DNA from 3 places in the Rhodovulum sp. HP10 genome. Region 2 is predicted to be linked to each of the others. Evidence: riboswitches for the same ligand, from Rfam matches in the RefSeq annotation. Region 2 holds a riboswitch; each other region holds the start of a gene.
What was found. A riboswitch is a leader RNA that binds a small molecule or an ion and turns the genes downstream of it on or off. The one in region 2 is predicted to bind thiamine pyrophosphate.

Region 1 (4,610 bases), 1.1 Mb from region 2:
CCGAAGGCGGCTGGGAGCTGAGATGGTTCACACCAACGCAGGCGGTCGATTTCTGCGGCCATGCCACGCTTGCGACCGCGCATGTGCTGATCGCCCATGAGGGCCAGGCGCCGCCCCCGAGCTTTCACACCCGGAGCGGCGTTCTGCATGTAAGCGCGGACCCGTCCGGCTATCGCCTCGATCTGCCCCGTCTCGATCCGGAGCCGCTGGAGGCATTGCCCGCAGAGATCGCGCCACAGCTCGCCGACGGGGCGATTGCGGTCTTCCGGACTTTCGAGAACATCTTCGTGGAGCTCGAGGGGGCGGACCGGGTTCGCGACTTCGTTCCCGATCTGGCGGCGATTGCCGGGCTCGGGCCGGTCGGTCTGGTGATCACCGCGCGCGAAAGGTCGGGAGGCCGCGCCGATTTCGTGTCGCGCTGTTTCGTTCCGGGGGCCGGTATTCCCGAAGATCCGGTTACCGGCTCCATTCATGCCACCCTAATGCCCTATTGGGCGGACTGGCTGGGCCGAACCAGACTGACGGCCTGTCAGGCCTCGGCGCGTGGCGGATGGCTGGGTTGCGAACTGGCCGGGAGCCGCGTGATGGCAGGCGGGGCCTGCCGTCACCTTCATGAAGGCCGAGATCTCCCTTCCCGGGGCCGAGCGCTTCGGCGCGTGACCGGGGCGGGCAGGGCGGGCGTCTTTCTGCCGGGGGCGTTTCCTTGTGGCAAGGCGCAAACACGTTCCGTTCGCCCGGCGAGGGTCGGATCACAGGCTCCTGACGCGCACGATCACCCCCGCCCGGCCTGTAGAGGTTGGTCGGGCCGGGCCCGGACCGGTCCGTGCCTCTACAGCCGAACCGCCGGAGCCGGTCGTCCGCGCCCCGTCCGCGCCTTCCCCGCCCGGCGGAACGCCTGAAGGCCGCCTCAGATGGCAGGCGGCCGGTGATCGGACCAGAGCGCATGGAAGTGATGCACCGGCCCGTGGCCATGGCCGACATCGAGGGCCTCGCTCGCCGCCAGCGCGTCGTGAAGATATGTCTTGGCCGTGCCCACGGCCTCGACCATGTCGCGGCCGGGCAAGAGCGCGGCAATCGCCGAGGACAGCGTGCAGCCGGTGCCATGGTCATTCGTCGTGACCAGGCGCGGGGCGGCGAAGCGGGTGATGCCCTCGGGGCCCGCCAGCAGGTCGGTGCTTTCGGTGCTGTCTGCGAGATGGCCGCCCTTGAGCAGCACCCATTCCGGCCCCATGGCCAGCAGGTCGGGCAGGGCGGCCTGCATGGCCTCTGCCGTCCAGTCGTCTTCGCGTCCGAGCAGCACCGCCGCCTCGGGCAGGTTCGGGGTCACGATCCTGGCCAGCGGCAGGAGCCGCTCGCGCACCGCCGCGACCGCCTCGGGCGCAAGCAGCGCGTGACCGCTCTTGGCCACCATGACCGGGTCGAGCACGATATTCCCGACCGCGTGATGGCTCAGCCGGTCCGCCACGGCTTCGGCGATCGCGGCATTCGCGATCATGCCGATCTTGACCGCGTCGATGCGTACATCGTCGAGCACGGCGTCGATCTGCTCGGCCACGAAGCCCGGATCGAGCGCGACGAAGGATCTCACGCCCTGGGTGTTCTGCGCGACGACGGCAGTGATGGCAGAGCAGGAATAGGCGCCAAGTGCCGAGAAAGTCTTGATATCTGCCTGGATGCCGGCGCCTCCGGACGGATCGGTGCCGGCGATTGTGAGGATATTGGCGATCATGATTGCATCTCCTGCATCAACATGGCGGCCTGCGCCGCGACCTCGGCGACATCGAGGCTCAGCGCAAGCTCGGTATCGGCAAATGTGTCCAGGTCGACCCAGCGCGCCTCGAGCGCATCGTCGCCCGCGACAGGCTCGCCGGCCGTCCAGCGGCACAACAGGGCGATCAGGATGAAATGGCTGCGCAGGGCGCCCGAGGCGTCGCGATCGAAGGCATCCAGCGCGGTGAGGACGCGCAGCGGTTCGGCACGAATGCCGGTCTCTTCGGCCAGCTCCCGCAGGGCCGCCTCCGTCACGGTCTCGCCGCGGTCGATTTTTCCGCCGGGAAAGCCCCAGCGGCCGGCATCGGGCGGATTGGCCCGGCGGACCAGAAGGACCTGCCTGGCGCGGATCACCACCGCGATGGCCGCGGGGATGGGGCGTTCGGGGATGCTGTGGAAGGGCAAGGCCGCCTCATATGCTGCGGCCGGCAAGGGCAAGAGAGCGTTTCTGTCCTGTCCCTTCGCCGGCATGATCCGGATCAGGTTCGAAGGGTCACTGCGCTGCGCCGGGCCATGGCCGTGCCTGCAGACTCTCAGCCCCATGCCGGGGCTCCCCTAGGTGTCGGCGAGACTATCAGGATAAGCGGCGAGTTCAACGCGTCTGTTGCGATGCGCGCGCCGTTCCCGGGCCTTTTCTCTCGGCGGGGCCTTCGCCGACAGAGGGCTGCGCAACGGGCCCGCGTGGTCAGGTACGGATCACATTCAGTGAATTATAAATATTAAATATCAGATATATGTAGTCGCATATTAATGTCTTGAGTTAACATGATGCCGGTCGGTGTGTCCGGGCGGGATGGAGCCGTTTTTGCCGGGACTGCCGACCGATGGGGCTGTCCTGCGACTGTCCTGTGACTGGCCGGCGAGCCTCCGTGCAATTCGTTTCGCCGCCATGCGATCAGGCGGTCCATGGCGGCGTAAGTCGAGCCTCTGGTTCCGCTCAAGACGGAAATCTCATCGGTCCTGTCGACCGTGAGGCCGCAGGCGGGCGTCGGCTCGGTATCGTCGATCAGGCTGCTGAGCGTTCTTTTCCAGCCGAGCGCGCGGCGTGCCGACGACCCTGCAGCGCGGTCTCGACGCGCTGTTGCCGGTGATCGCCCTGCCTTTTCTGGAAGGAGCCTCCATGTGCTCGTCGCGGTCATTCCCCGGTGCCACCGCCGGGATGGATGGGGGCCGATCTCGAGGGCGTTGAGCCTCGCCCCCGCGCGCGTCCGGGCGGAAGGGGCGCATCCGGCGGTGCCTCCTTGGCTGGGGCGGGGTGGGGCCGGGATGTCTGATGTCGGTCCGGCCGGGGTTGGACGCGCGCGGCAGGGCCCTGCTGACGGGGCTGTTCGACAAAGATACCGTGTCTTCGCCCTGGCCCCATGCGTCTTGGTGCCGGACGTGCCGCCCAATCTCGTTGACCTTCCGGGCCTCGTCCCACACGGCTGCGGCGCGCTTTTCGCGTCGCGACGACCGCCCGGTTCTGCCGGTGATGCGCGGGCGCCGCGCCGCGCCGCGCTCTGCCCCGGCGCCTTTGAAGGCCAGAGGTGTGTGAAAGGCATGAGAGGAAAGGCCAGGGGCGGTTTTGCGGGTCGGCCTGCCTGTCATGACCGCCGGGGGCGGGAGTGGCGGTGCCCCGGCAAGGGACGCGGTCAGTTCCGGCGCCGCTCGGCAATCGCCATGCCCGCCGCCCGGCCCGAGGACCAGGCCCATTGGAAATTGTAGCCGCCAAGCCAGCCGGTGACATCGACCGCCTCGCCGATCACATGCAGGCCGGGCACGGCCTTCGCTTCCATCGTGCGCGAGGACAGCGCTTCGGTCGAGATCCCGCCCGCCGTGACCTCTGCCTTGGCATAGCCCTCGGTGCCGGTGGGGTGGAATGTCAGCCGGGTAAGCGGGGCTGCCGCGCGCTCCAGATCGGCGTCCGAACAGTTCGCAAGCTGTTTCTCCAGGCCGATCTGAGTGGCCAGAAGCTCGGCCAGACGGTTCGGAAGCTGCTCGCTCAGGGCGGCGCGCAGCCGGGCACGCGGCATCTGCCGCCGCGCCTCGCGCAGCATGTCGAGGGCGTTCTCGATCAGCGTCAGTTCGACCGCTGCGCCGGGGGTCCAGTAGGACGAGACCTGCAGGATCGCGGGACCCGACAGCCCGCGATGGGTGAACAGCGCGGCTTCTCGGAAGCTGGCCGACCCGACCCGCGCGATCACCGGGCAGGACAGGCCGGCAATGGCCCGGAAGGCCGCGTCGTGCGGGCCCAGCGTCAGCGGAACCAGCGCGGGGCGCGGCGGCACGACGGCAAGCCCGAAGCGCTCGGCGATCTGGTAGGCAAGGCCGGTCGCGCCCATCTTCGGGATCGAGGGGCCGCCGGTCGCGATGACGAGGTTCGCGGCGCTGGCGCCAGCCGCCCGGTAGCGTCCGTCGCCATGGCCGATCTCGCCGATCTTCGTCCCGAGCCGGATATCGACACCGCCCCGGGCGCATTCGTCGAGCAACATGGCCAGGATCTGCCGGGAGGAGCCGTCGCAGAACAGCTGTCCCAGCGTCTTTTCATGCCAGGCGATGCCATGGCGTTCGACCAAAGCGAGGAAATCCCACTGGGTATAGCGGGCGAGGGCGGATTTCGGGAAATGCGGGTTCCCGGACAGAAAGCACGCCGCCTCGGCGCCGGTATTTGTGAAGTTGCAGCGGCCGCCGCCGGAAATCAGGATCTTTTTCCCGGCCTTGTCGGCATGGTCGAGTACAAGCACCCGCGCTCCGGCCTGTCCGGCCGTTGCCGCGGCCATCAGCCCGGCCGCTCCGGCGCCCAGCACGATCGCATCATAATCCATGCACGCCCTCTACGCCGACGGACATCCCGGCAAAAG
Region 2 (4,610 bases):
TCCCGGCTGGATGCTGGAACGGCAGGGCGAATACCGCAGCCAGAGCTAACCCCCAAGGGTCAGCAGGCGGGGGCCGGCATGACCCGGCCCCCGCTTTCGATCCGTCCGCCCGCGCTATTCGGCGGCGGGGGTCAGCCCGTTCGGACAGGCCCCGGCCTCGGCCGCGGCCGCGTCGCGGATATCCTGGCTGATCTTCATCGAGCAGAATTTCGGCCCGCACATCGAGCAGAACTGCGCCTCCTTATGGGCGGCCTTGGGCATGGTCTCGTCATGGAAGGCGCGTGCCGTATCCGGGTCGAGCCCCAGATTGAACTGATCCTCCCAGCGGAAGGCAAAGCGCGCCCGGCTGAGCGCATCGTCCCGCGCCTGCGCGCCCGGATGCCCCTTGGCCAGATCGGCGGCATGGGCGGCGAGCTTGTAGGTCACGACCCCGGTCTTGACGTCGTCGCGGTCGGGCAGACCCAGATGCTCCTTGGGCGTGACGTAACACAGCATCGCGGTGCCGAACCAACCGATCATCGCCGCCCCTATGGCCGAGGTGATATGGTCATAGCCCGGCGCGATATCGGTCGTGAGCGGCCCGAGCGTGTAGAACGGCGCCTCGTGGCAATGCTTCAGCTGCTCGTCCATATTGGCCTTGATCTTGTGCATCGGCACATGGCCCGGCCCCTCGATCATCACCTGACAGTCCCTGGCCCAGGCGACCTGCGCCAGCTCGCCCAAGGTCCGCAGCTCGGCGAATTGCGCCTCGTCATTGGCATCGGCGATGGAGCCGGGCCTGAGCCCGTCGCCCAGGCTGAACGAGACGTCATAGGCGCGGCAGATGTCGCAGATCTCCTCGAAACGTTCATAGAGGAAGGACTCGCGGCCGTGATGCAGGCACCACTTGGCCATGATCGAGCCGCCCCGGCTGACGATGCCGGTCACGCGCCGGGCCGTCAGCCCGATCATCCCGCGTCTCAGCCCGGCATGGATGGTGAAGTAATCGACCCCCTGCTCGGCCTGCTCGATCAGCGTGTCGCGGTAGACCTCCCAGCTGAGATCCTCGGCCACGCCGCCGACCTTCTCCAGCGCCTGGTAAAGCGGCACGGTGCCGATGGGCACGGGCGCGTTCCGGAGGATCCAGTCGCGGATATTGTGGATGTTGCGTCCGGTCGAGAGGTCCATCACCGTATCGGCGCCCCAGCGGATCGCCCAGACCATCTTCTCGACCTCTTCCTCCATCGAGGAGGTGATGGCCGAATTGCCGATATTGGCATTGACCTTCACCTTGAAGGCGCGGCCGATCACCATGGGTTCAAGTTCGGGATGGTTGATATTGGCCGGGATGATCGCCCGGCCCGCAGCGATCTCGGCGCGGACGAATTCGGGCGTCACCAGATCGGGGATCTCGGCGCCGAAGGGCTCGCCGTCGCGGGAATGGGCAGCGGTGCGGCCCTCGTTCTCGCGGATCGCGGCGAATTCCATCTCGGGGGTGACGATCCCGGCCCTTGCATAGGCCAGCTGGGTGATCGCCCGCCCAGCCGTCGCCCGAAGCGGCGCGGGCCGCCGCGGAAAGGCCGGCACAAGGCGCGCGCCTTCGGCAAAGCCATTGTCGGCGGCGGTCACGTCGCGGGCTGGATAGGTCTCGGCCTCACCGCGGTCGCGCGCGAAGGGGATCCGCACCGGCGCAAGTCCTGCGGCGATGTCGATCCGCGCCCCGGGGTCGGTATAGGGGCCCGAGCTGTCATAGACCGTCACCGCCCCCTCGCCGGTCGCGATCCGGCGCAGCGGCACCCGGATCGGGTGGATCTCGCCGGACAGGTAGAGCTTTTCCGAGGCGGGCAGCGGCCCCAGCGTGATCTGCGGAACGGTGTCGGGTCTGTTCATCTTCGTCTCCTCAGTTGACCTGACGAGACCCAGACGGATGATGAGGCAGAAAGCGGGGCCGTTGGCCCGAACGACCTTGACGGTCTGGGGGCCTTGCGGCCCGGGGGGCGGGATCTTGTGGCATGCCCCTCGGTCTTCCTACGCCAGTCTCAACTGGGTCAGGTTCGAAGGGTCGCGTCACCGGGGTTTCCCCCTGTCAGCCTCTCAGTCCCCTTGGCGGGACTCCCCTGACGTGCGACGAGGTATCGCAAAGCCGGCGCGGACTGTCAAACCCGCCGCAGCGCCGGGCCGGTCAGGGCCGCCCGGGCCCTCCGCCCAGCATCGAGGACAGCGTGCCCGCGGGCGCCCGGCTTTCGCTGAAGGAAATCCCCGCCTCGATATGGCGCAGATGCGCATCCATCAGGCAGAGCGCGCCGGCCTCGTCACGCGCGGCGATGGCCTCGACGAGGCGCAGATGCTCGTCCTTGGCACAGAGCGTCCGCGCCTGGGTGCCATAAAGCCCGATGATGAGCGAGGACCGCATGGTGAGTTCCTGCACATAGCGCGCGAGCACGGCATTGCCGCCGATCCGCGCCAGCAGGTTGTGAAAGCCCCGCGACAGGCGAATCGCCTCGGACCGGTCGCCGTCATCCTTCGCCCTCTCCTCCTCGGCCAGATGGGCGCGCAGGGCGGCCAGATCCTCCGTTGTCGCCCGGCGCAGGGCATTGCGGCAGATCGCGGTCTCGACCGCGCGCCGGGCCTGAAAGACGTCGCGGGCATCCTCGGCCGTCGGCGTCGCGACCGAGGCGCCGCGATTGGGCAGATGCTCGACCACCTGATAGGCGGTCAGGGCCGCCAGGGCCCGGCGTACCTGTGTGCGATTGCAGGAAAAATGGTCGCTCAACGCCTGTTCGCCCAGGCGTGTACCGGCCGGCAGGCGCTGATCGGCAATGGCGTCGAGGATCTGCTCGACGATCCGGGTTTCCTTCGGGGTCTCCATCGTTTCCTCTCTATGCTGCGGCACCATGACCCGGCAACAAAATTTCTCCACAGGACTTGTTACGCAATATTGATACTATGGATTGTGAACAATTTTTGATAGCATCATGTCGAACAGCCAGGGATTGCCATCATGAAACTCGTTGTCATCAACCCGAACTCCACCGTCTCGATGACGGAAAAGATCGTCGAGGCCGCGCGTGCCGTCGCCGCGCCCGATGTCGAGATCGAAGGGCGGACCGCAACCGGCGCCCCGGCCAGCATTCAGGGCCATCATGACGAGGCGATGTGCGCGCCGCATCTGCTGCGCGAGGTCCGCGAGGCAGAAGAGGCCGGGGCCGATGCCATCGTTCTGGCTTGTTTCGACGATCCCGCGCTCGGCGCCTGCCGCGAGATCGCGACCGGGCCGGTGATCGGGATCTGCGAGGCCGGGGTGAAGGCCGCCAGCATGATCGCCACTTCCTTCTCGGTGGTCACGACCCTTCCGCGCTCGGTCCCGGTGATCGAGGATCTGGTCCGGGGCTACGGGCTCGAACATCGCTGCCGCCGGGTACGCTCGGCCGCGATCCCGGTGCTGGCCCTCGAGGAACCGGGATCGGATGCCCGGCTCAGGGTCCGCGACGAGATCCTCCGCGCCATCGAGGAGGATGGCTGCGAGGCGGTCGTGCTGGGATGTGCCGGCATGGCGGATCTGGTGGCGTGGCTGAGCGCGGAAACCGGCATCCCGGTCATCGACGGGGTTGCCGTCGCCACGAAATTCGCCGAGGCGCTTGTCGGGGCCGGGCTGAAGACCAGCAAATCCGGCGCCTATGCGCAGCCGGAAACGCATTAGAAACGAAAACACACGGGGAGAGACACCGATGACAATGCCCGAGACCGCAGCCGCGGCACCAGGCCATGTCCCGCATGTGATCGAGGAAAAGGGGCTGGGCGAGGAATCGCTCGCGCCCCAGGAGACGCGGATCATGGACCCCTGGTCCTATCTCTTCGCCTGGCTTGGGGGCTGCGTGTCGATCGGCACCTTCACCATCGGCTCGGGGCTGGTGGGCACGCTCAACCTGCTCCAGACCTTCCTGGCCATTGCCATCGGCTGCACGGTGATCGGCATCGCCCTGATGATCAACGGCCGCGCCGGCCACAAATACGGCATCCCCTTCATGGTACAGGCGCGGTCGGCCTTCGGGTTTTCCGGCACCCGCCTGCCCGCACTGGTGCGCTCGGTGCCCGCGATCGTCTGGTTCGGCTTCCAGAGCTGGATCGGGGCGGGCGCGCTCAACCTCGTCTCGGAGACCCTGTTCGGCTATTCCAACCTTTGGGTCTTCTTCATCGGCTTCCAGTTTCTGCAGATCCTGCTGTCGGTGCTTGGCTTCCACGGCATCAAATGGCTCGAGAATATAGGCTCGGTCTTCATCATCGGCTCGCTGATCTACATGTTCTTCAGCGTGATCGGCAAATACGGCGACGCGATCATGGCCAATCTGGTCAATGTCGAGGGCACCTGGGGCGCGCCGTTCTGGGGCGCGACGATGCTGTTTCTCGGGATCTACTCGACGATGATGCTGAACGTCTCGGACTATTCGCGCGAGCTGCGCCATGGCGTCGGACCGATGCGCCAGGTCACGATCTATGCCAATTCGATCCTGCCCGCGACGCTTTTCATGGGGATGATCGGGCTGATGGTCTCGGGGGCGACCGGACAGGTCGATCCGATCAAGGTGTTCTCGAGCGCGGTCGACAACAAGCTTCTGCTGGTCACCACCCTG
Region 3 (4,610 bases), 1.8 Mb from region 2:
GCGCGTCAGGCGGTCGGCTATGGCAAGGCGGCCTTCCTGTTTCACATGCTCCGGGCCGAGCTCGGAGAGGAGGACTGGCAGGCGGGGCTGCGCCGATTCTATGCCGAACGGCGCGACCGGGTGGCGGCCTGGCACGATCTGCGCGCCGGTTTCGAGGCGGCGAGCGGGCGCGAGCTGCGCTGGTTCTTCGATCAGTGGCTGACCCGGAGCGGTCTGCCCGCGCTGCGGATCGAGGCGGTCGAACCGGAAGAGCGCGCACTGCATTTGGTGCTGGGCCAGTCCGCGCCCGCCTATCAGCTGCGCGTGCCGGTGATGGTCGAGACCGAGGCCGGGACCGAGCGCCATCTGGTGGCGCTCGAGGACGGCCGGGTCGAGGTCACGCTGGCGCTGGGGGCACGGCCGCGTTCGGTCGCGGTCGATCCCGATTTCGAGCTGGCGCGGGCGCTGGCGCCGGGCGAGGTGCCGCCGATGCTGGGCGATCTCTTCGCCGGTTCCGAACCCGCGCTGCTGGCGCTGGGCGAGGGGGCTGCGGAGGTGGCGACGGCGCTTGGGGCGCGGCTTCTGCAGGGCGCACCGCCGCTGGTCGATGAGGCGGCGGCCGGGGCCGCGCCGGTGCTGGTCGTGATCGGCTCGGGTGCCGATGTGGCGGCCTGGCGGCGCGCGCATCTTTCCGCGCCCGCCCCCTGGAGCATGGATGCCGGTCGCGCCCGGGCCTGGGTCGAGCGCGATGCCCAAGGGCGGCTGATCGGTTTTCTCTCGGCCGACCGCACCGAAGATCTGCTGCCCGAGCTGGGAGCGCTGCGCTATCAGGCGGGCCGAAGCTATGCTGCCTTCGTCGATGGCGCCGTGGTGGCGGCGGGCGACTGGCCGGCCGGGGGCTCTGCGCTGCGCCGTCGTTTCGACTGAGCCAGCGGCGCCACGGCGCCTTGCGGCAAAGGCGTGGCCGGGGCGACGCTCAGACCATCGGCAGGCCGACCCCGCTTTGCCTCGGACCGGTTGCGCCCCCCGGATGCCGGGGGAAGGGCGCTGCCATCCCCGGAATGGCCCCGCTAGCGCTCATGCCGCTCTCCAGGCACCGGCCAGCGCACGGGCGGCATCCTCGGGATCGGGGGCGGCCGAGATCGCCGAGACGACGGCCATGCCGGCCGTGCCGGCCGCCTTGAGCGCGCGCGCATCGGTGGCGCCGACGCCGCCGATGGCAACGCAGGGCAGGGGGCTCGCCGCCGCGATCCGCGCCAGTCCGCCGAAGCCAAGCGGGGCCGCGTGATCGGGTTTGGTGGCGGTCGCCCGCACCGGCCCGACGCCGAGATAATCGACGACGCCCGCAGGTATCGCGCCGAGATGCGCCATGGTCTCGACCGACAGGCCCAGAAGCCGCCCCGGCCCCAGCGCCCGGCGCAGCGCCAGCGGGTTGCCATCGGACTGGCCGACATGGAGCCCGTCCGCGCCCGAGGCCAGCACCACATCGAGCCGGTCATTCACGATCAACGGAACGCCGCGCCGCGCCAGTTCGGGTTTCAGCGCGCGCGCCAGCGCGATCAGCGCCGCGTCCCCCGCCTGCTTGTCGCGCAGCTGTACCATGGTCGCGCCGCCCCGGACCGCGGCCAGAACCAGGTCGGCCGAGGCGCCGTCGGGGGTCACGAAATAGACCGGAAGCCTGTCGCGGGTCATGCCGCGCTCACCCGGGCGCCGCGCTCGAGCGTCTCGGGAGTCATCGCATGAAGCGCGTCGATCAGCGCCACTGCGAAGCTGCCCGGCCCGGACGCGCCCCTGGCCGCCTGTTCGCCCGCCAGCCCGAAACAGGCCAGCGCCGCGACGGTGGCCCCGGCCCGGTCGCCGCCGCCCGCGAGGAAGGCCGCGACCAGGGCCGTCAGCGAACAGCCGAGCGCGGTGACCTTGGGCATCAGCGGATGGCCGTTGGCGATGCGCCAGGCGCGGGTGCCATCGGTGACGTAATCGACCGGCCCGGTGACCGCGACCACCGCCCAGCTTCGTTCGGCGAGCGCGCGCGCCGCGGCTTCGGCCGCCTCGACGCTGTCGGCGCTGTCGGCACCCCGGCCGCGTGCCTCGACCCCGGCCAGCGCCAGGATCTCGGAGGCATTGCCCCGGATCACCGTCGGCTCGAAGGCCATGAGATCGCCGCAGAGCGCCTGCCGGTAGGCGGTGGCGCCGACCGCGACGGGGTCGAGCACCCAGGGCAGCCCCGCCGCCCGCGCCGCACTTGCCGCGGCCCGCATCCCCGTCGCCCAGCCGGGCGAGGGCGTGCCGATATTGATCGAGAGCGCCTGCGCCAGCGGGGTGAACTCGCCGGTCTCCTCGGCCGCATGCAGCATCGCCGGCGAGGCGCCTGCCGCCAGCAGCACGTTCGCGGCGACGTTCATGGCGACGAAATTGGTGATGCACTGCACCAGGGGCACGCGTGCCTGCATCGCGGCCAGATGTTCTGCCGGCGTTCGAATCGGGTGGCCTGAGTGGTCTGCGGGGGCGGGCATCGCGGTCCTCCTTGGGTGGCGGACGGGCGCATCGGTCCCGTCGGGACGCGGCACGCGACTTCCTCCGCCAGCATGATCTGGTTCAGGTTCTAAGGGTGCTTCTCAGCCCGGATCGCTCCGGACGCCCCTGTCACGGCCGCCAGAAAACCACGTCCTTGCGCGGATGGAAAGTCCTCTGGCGGCGGCGGTGGCTTGCCAGCGCCGAAGGCGGCTGCCAGAAGGCGGACAGGCGGCAGGCCCGGAAAGGGTGCAGCCAGACAAGAACGGGGCGAAAACGGCGCGAAGGAGCCAGGGATGACAAGGCGCGAGGCGGAGGCCGCGGGCGGCAGGCGCATGCCAGTCCGGGGTCGGCGGGGGCTGCGATGACGCCCGCGGCGCGGATCGCGGCGGCGGCCGAGCTGCTCGATGCCTGGCGCGGCGGCGCGCCGGCCGAGAAGCTCCTGACCACCTGGGCGCGGCAGAACCGCTTTGCCGGATCGAAGGACCGCGCCGCGATTCGCGATCATGTCTTCGATGCGATCCGCTGCCTGCGGTCCTTCGCGGCGCTGGGCAGCGCCGCGACCGGACGCGGGCTGATGCTGGGGATGCTGCGCGCCGCGGGCACCGATCCCGGGACCGTCTTCACCGGTGCGGGCCATGCCCCGGCGCCGCTCGGCACCGAGGAACTTGCGCCCGGGCCTGCGCTTGCCGATCTGCCCGAGCCGGTCGCCTGCGATTGCCCCGAGGCACTGGAAGGGCTGCTGCGAGAGAGCCTCGGCCCCGATTTCCGGGCGGTGATGGAGCGGCTCCGGCAGCGCGCCCCGGTCTTTCTGCGGGTCAATGCGCGCCGGAGCGATGCCGCGGCGGCCATGGCGCGGCTGGCCGGGGAGGGGATCGAGACCCGGCCCCATCCGCTTTCGCCCACCGTGCTGGAAGTGGTGGCGGGCGCACGCCGGGTGCATCTGTCGCGGGCTTTCGCAGACGGGCTGGTCGAATTGCAGGATGCCGCCTCGCAGGCGGTGGCCGACATGATGCCGCTCGGCGAAGGCGCAAGGGTGCTCGATTATTGCGCGGGCGGCGGCGGCAAGACGCTGGCCATGGCTGCGCGCGGGGGCGCCCGGCATTTCGCCCATGATGCGGCGCCGCAGCGGATGCGCGATCTGCCCGCCCGGGCCGAGCGGGCCGGGGTTGCGGTGCACTGTCTCGACGCGGCCGCGCTGAAAGGGGCGGCGCCCTTCGATCTGGTGCTTTGCGATGTGCCCTGTTCGGGCAGCGGCGCCTGGCGCCGGAGCCCGGAGGCCAAATGGCGGACCACGCCTGCCGATCTGGACCGGCTGACCGCGCTTCAGGCCGGGATTCTTGATCGCGCGGCCGGGTTGGTGGCCCCGGGGGGCTATCTGGGCTATGCGACCTGTTCGCTGCTTGCCGCCGAGAATGCTTCCCAGATCGGCCGCTTTCTTGCCGCCTTTCAGGGCTGGAGGCTTGTCTCCGAACGCCGGCTGACGCCGCTTGACGGCGGCGACGGGTTCTATGCCGCAGTCATGCAGCGCCCGGGCTGAGCGGCGGCGAAGATCTGCCATCCTCCGCGGTTGGGCGGCTCTGTTAACCACGGGTTAATACCTGTGGAGAAAGAGTGGGCGAAATCGTCCTGCCGGGAGGTTCTCTTGTCGCGTCTCATGCCTGTTCTGCTATCTGTCCGTCGCTCGGCCGCGGCCTATGCCGATCGGGCCTGGGCGGCGCTGGCCCTTGGCATCCTGCTATCGGGCGCGGCTTGGACCTCGCCCTGGCCCTTGTTTTTCGCGCCGCTGCTGACGACGGGCCTCACCCTGTGCTGCCTGGCCGCGCTGTTGCGGATCCTGGGGCGCCCGGTCTCGGATATTCCCTCCGACAGGCTGAGGCGGCTTTGCGCCAGCGCGCCCGGCGCCACGCTGGTCACCGATGCCGAGGGGCGGGTTCTGATCGCCAGTCCCGAGGCACAGCGCCGGGTCGCGGCGGTGCGCGGCCAACCGGTGTCCGATGCGCTGCAGGCCCTGTTTGCCGATCCCCGGCGTGCGGTCGGCGATCTGATCGCGGCCGCCGCCAGGGGGCTGCCCGCCTCGGCCCGGCGCTCGCTGGCCTCGGGGCCGTTGCAGGTCGGGG

Region 1: linked by a shared signal. The riboswitch ahead of ACK8CO_RS18215 (NUDIX hydrolase) and the one ahead of thiC (phosphomethylpyrimidine synthase ThiC) in region 2 are both predicted to bind thiamine pyrophosphate.
Region 3: linked by a shared signal. The riboswitch ahead of thiM (hydroxyethylthiazole kinase) and the one ahead of thiC (phosphomethylpyrimidine synthase ThiC) in region 2 are both predicted to bind thiamine pyrophosphate.

The regions. Positions count from the first base shown of each region.
Region 1 is NZ_CP180201.1:3,883,355-3,887,964, forward strand. Features, by position in the region: gene ACK8CO_RS18205 (PhzF family phenazine biosynthesis protein) at 1-899, shown strand, start outside; gene thiD (bifunctional hydroxymethylpyrimidine kinase/phosphomethylpyrimidine kinase) at 908-1,729, opposite strand; gene ACK8CO_RS18215 (NUDIX hydrolase) at 1,726-2,175, opposite strand; TPP riboswitch at 2,209-2,337, opposite strand; gene ACK8CO_RS18220 (NAD(P)/FAD-dependent oxidoreductase) at 3,402-4,574, opposite strand.
Region 2 is NZ_CP180201.1:2,798,077-2,802,686, reverse strand. Features, by position in the region: gene ACK8CO_RS13245 (aldo/keto reductase) at 1-49, shown strand, start outside; gene thiC (phosphomethylpyrimidine synthase ThiC) at 115-1,869, opposite strand; TPP riboswitch at 1,988-2,108, opposite strand; gene ACK8CO_RS13235 (GntR family transcriptional regulator) at 2,162-2,848, opposite strand; gene ACK8CO_RS13230 (aspartate/glutamate racemase family protein) at 2,981-3,679, shown strand; gene ACK8CO_RS13225 (NCS1 family transporter) at 3,708-4,610, shown strand, end outside.
Region 3 is NZ_CP180201.1:451,382-455,991, reverse strand. Features, by position in the region: gene ACK8CO_RS02030 (M1 family metallopeptidase) at 1-906, shown strand, start outside; gene thiE (thiamine phosphate synthase) at 1,057-1,671, opposite strand; gene thiM (hydroxyethylthiazole kinase) at 1,668-2,492, opposite strand; TPP riboswitch at 2,535-2,631, opposite strand; gene ACK8CO_RS02015 (RsmB/NOP family class I SAM-dependent RNA methyltransferase) at 2,855-4,030, shown strand; gene ACK8CO_RS02010 (ATP-binding protein) at 4,148-4,610, shown strand, end outside.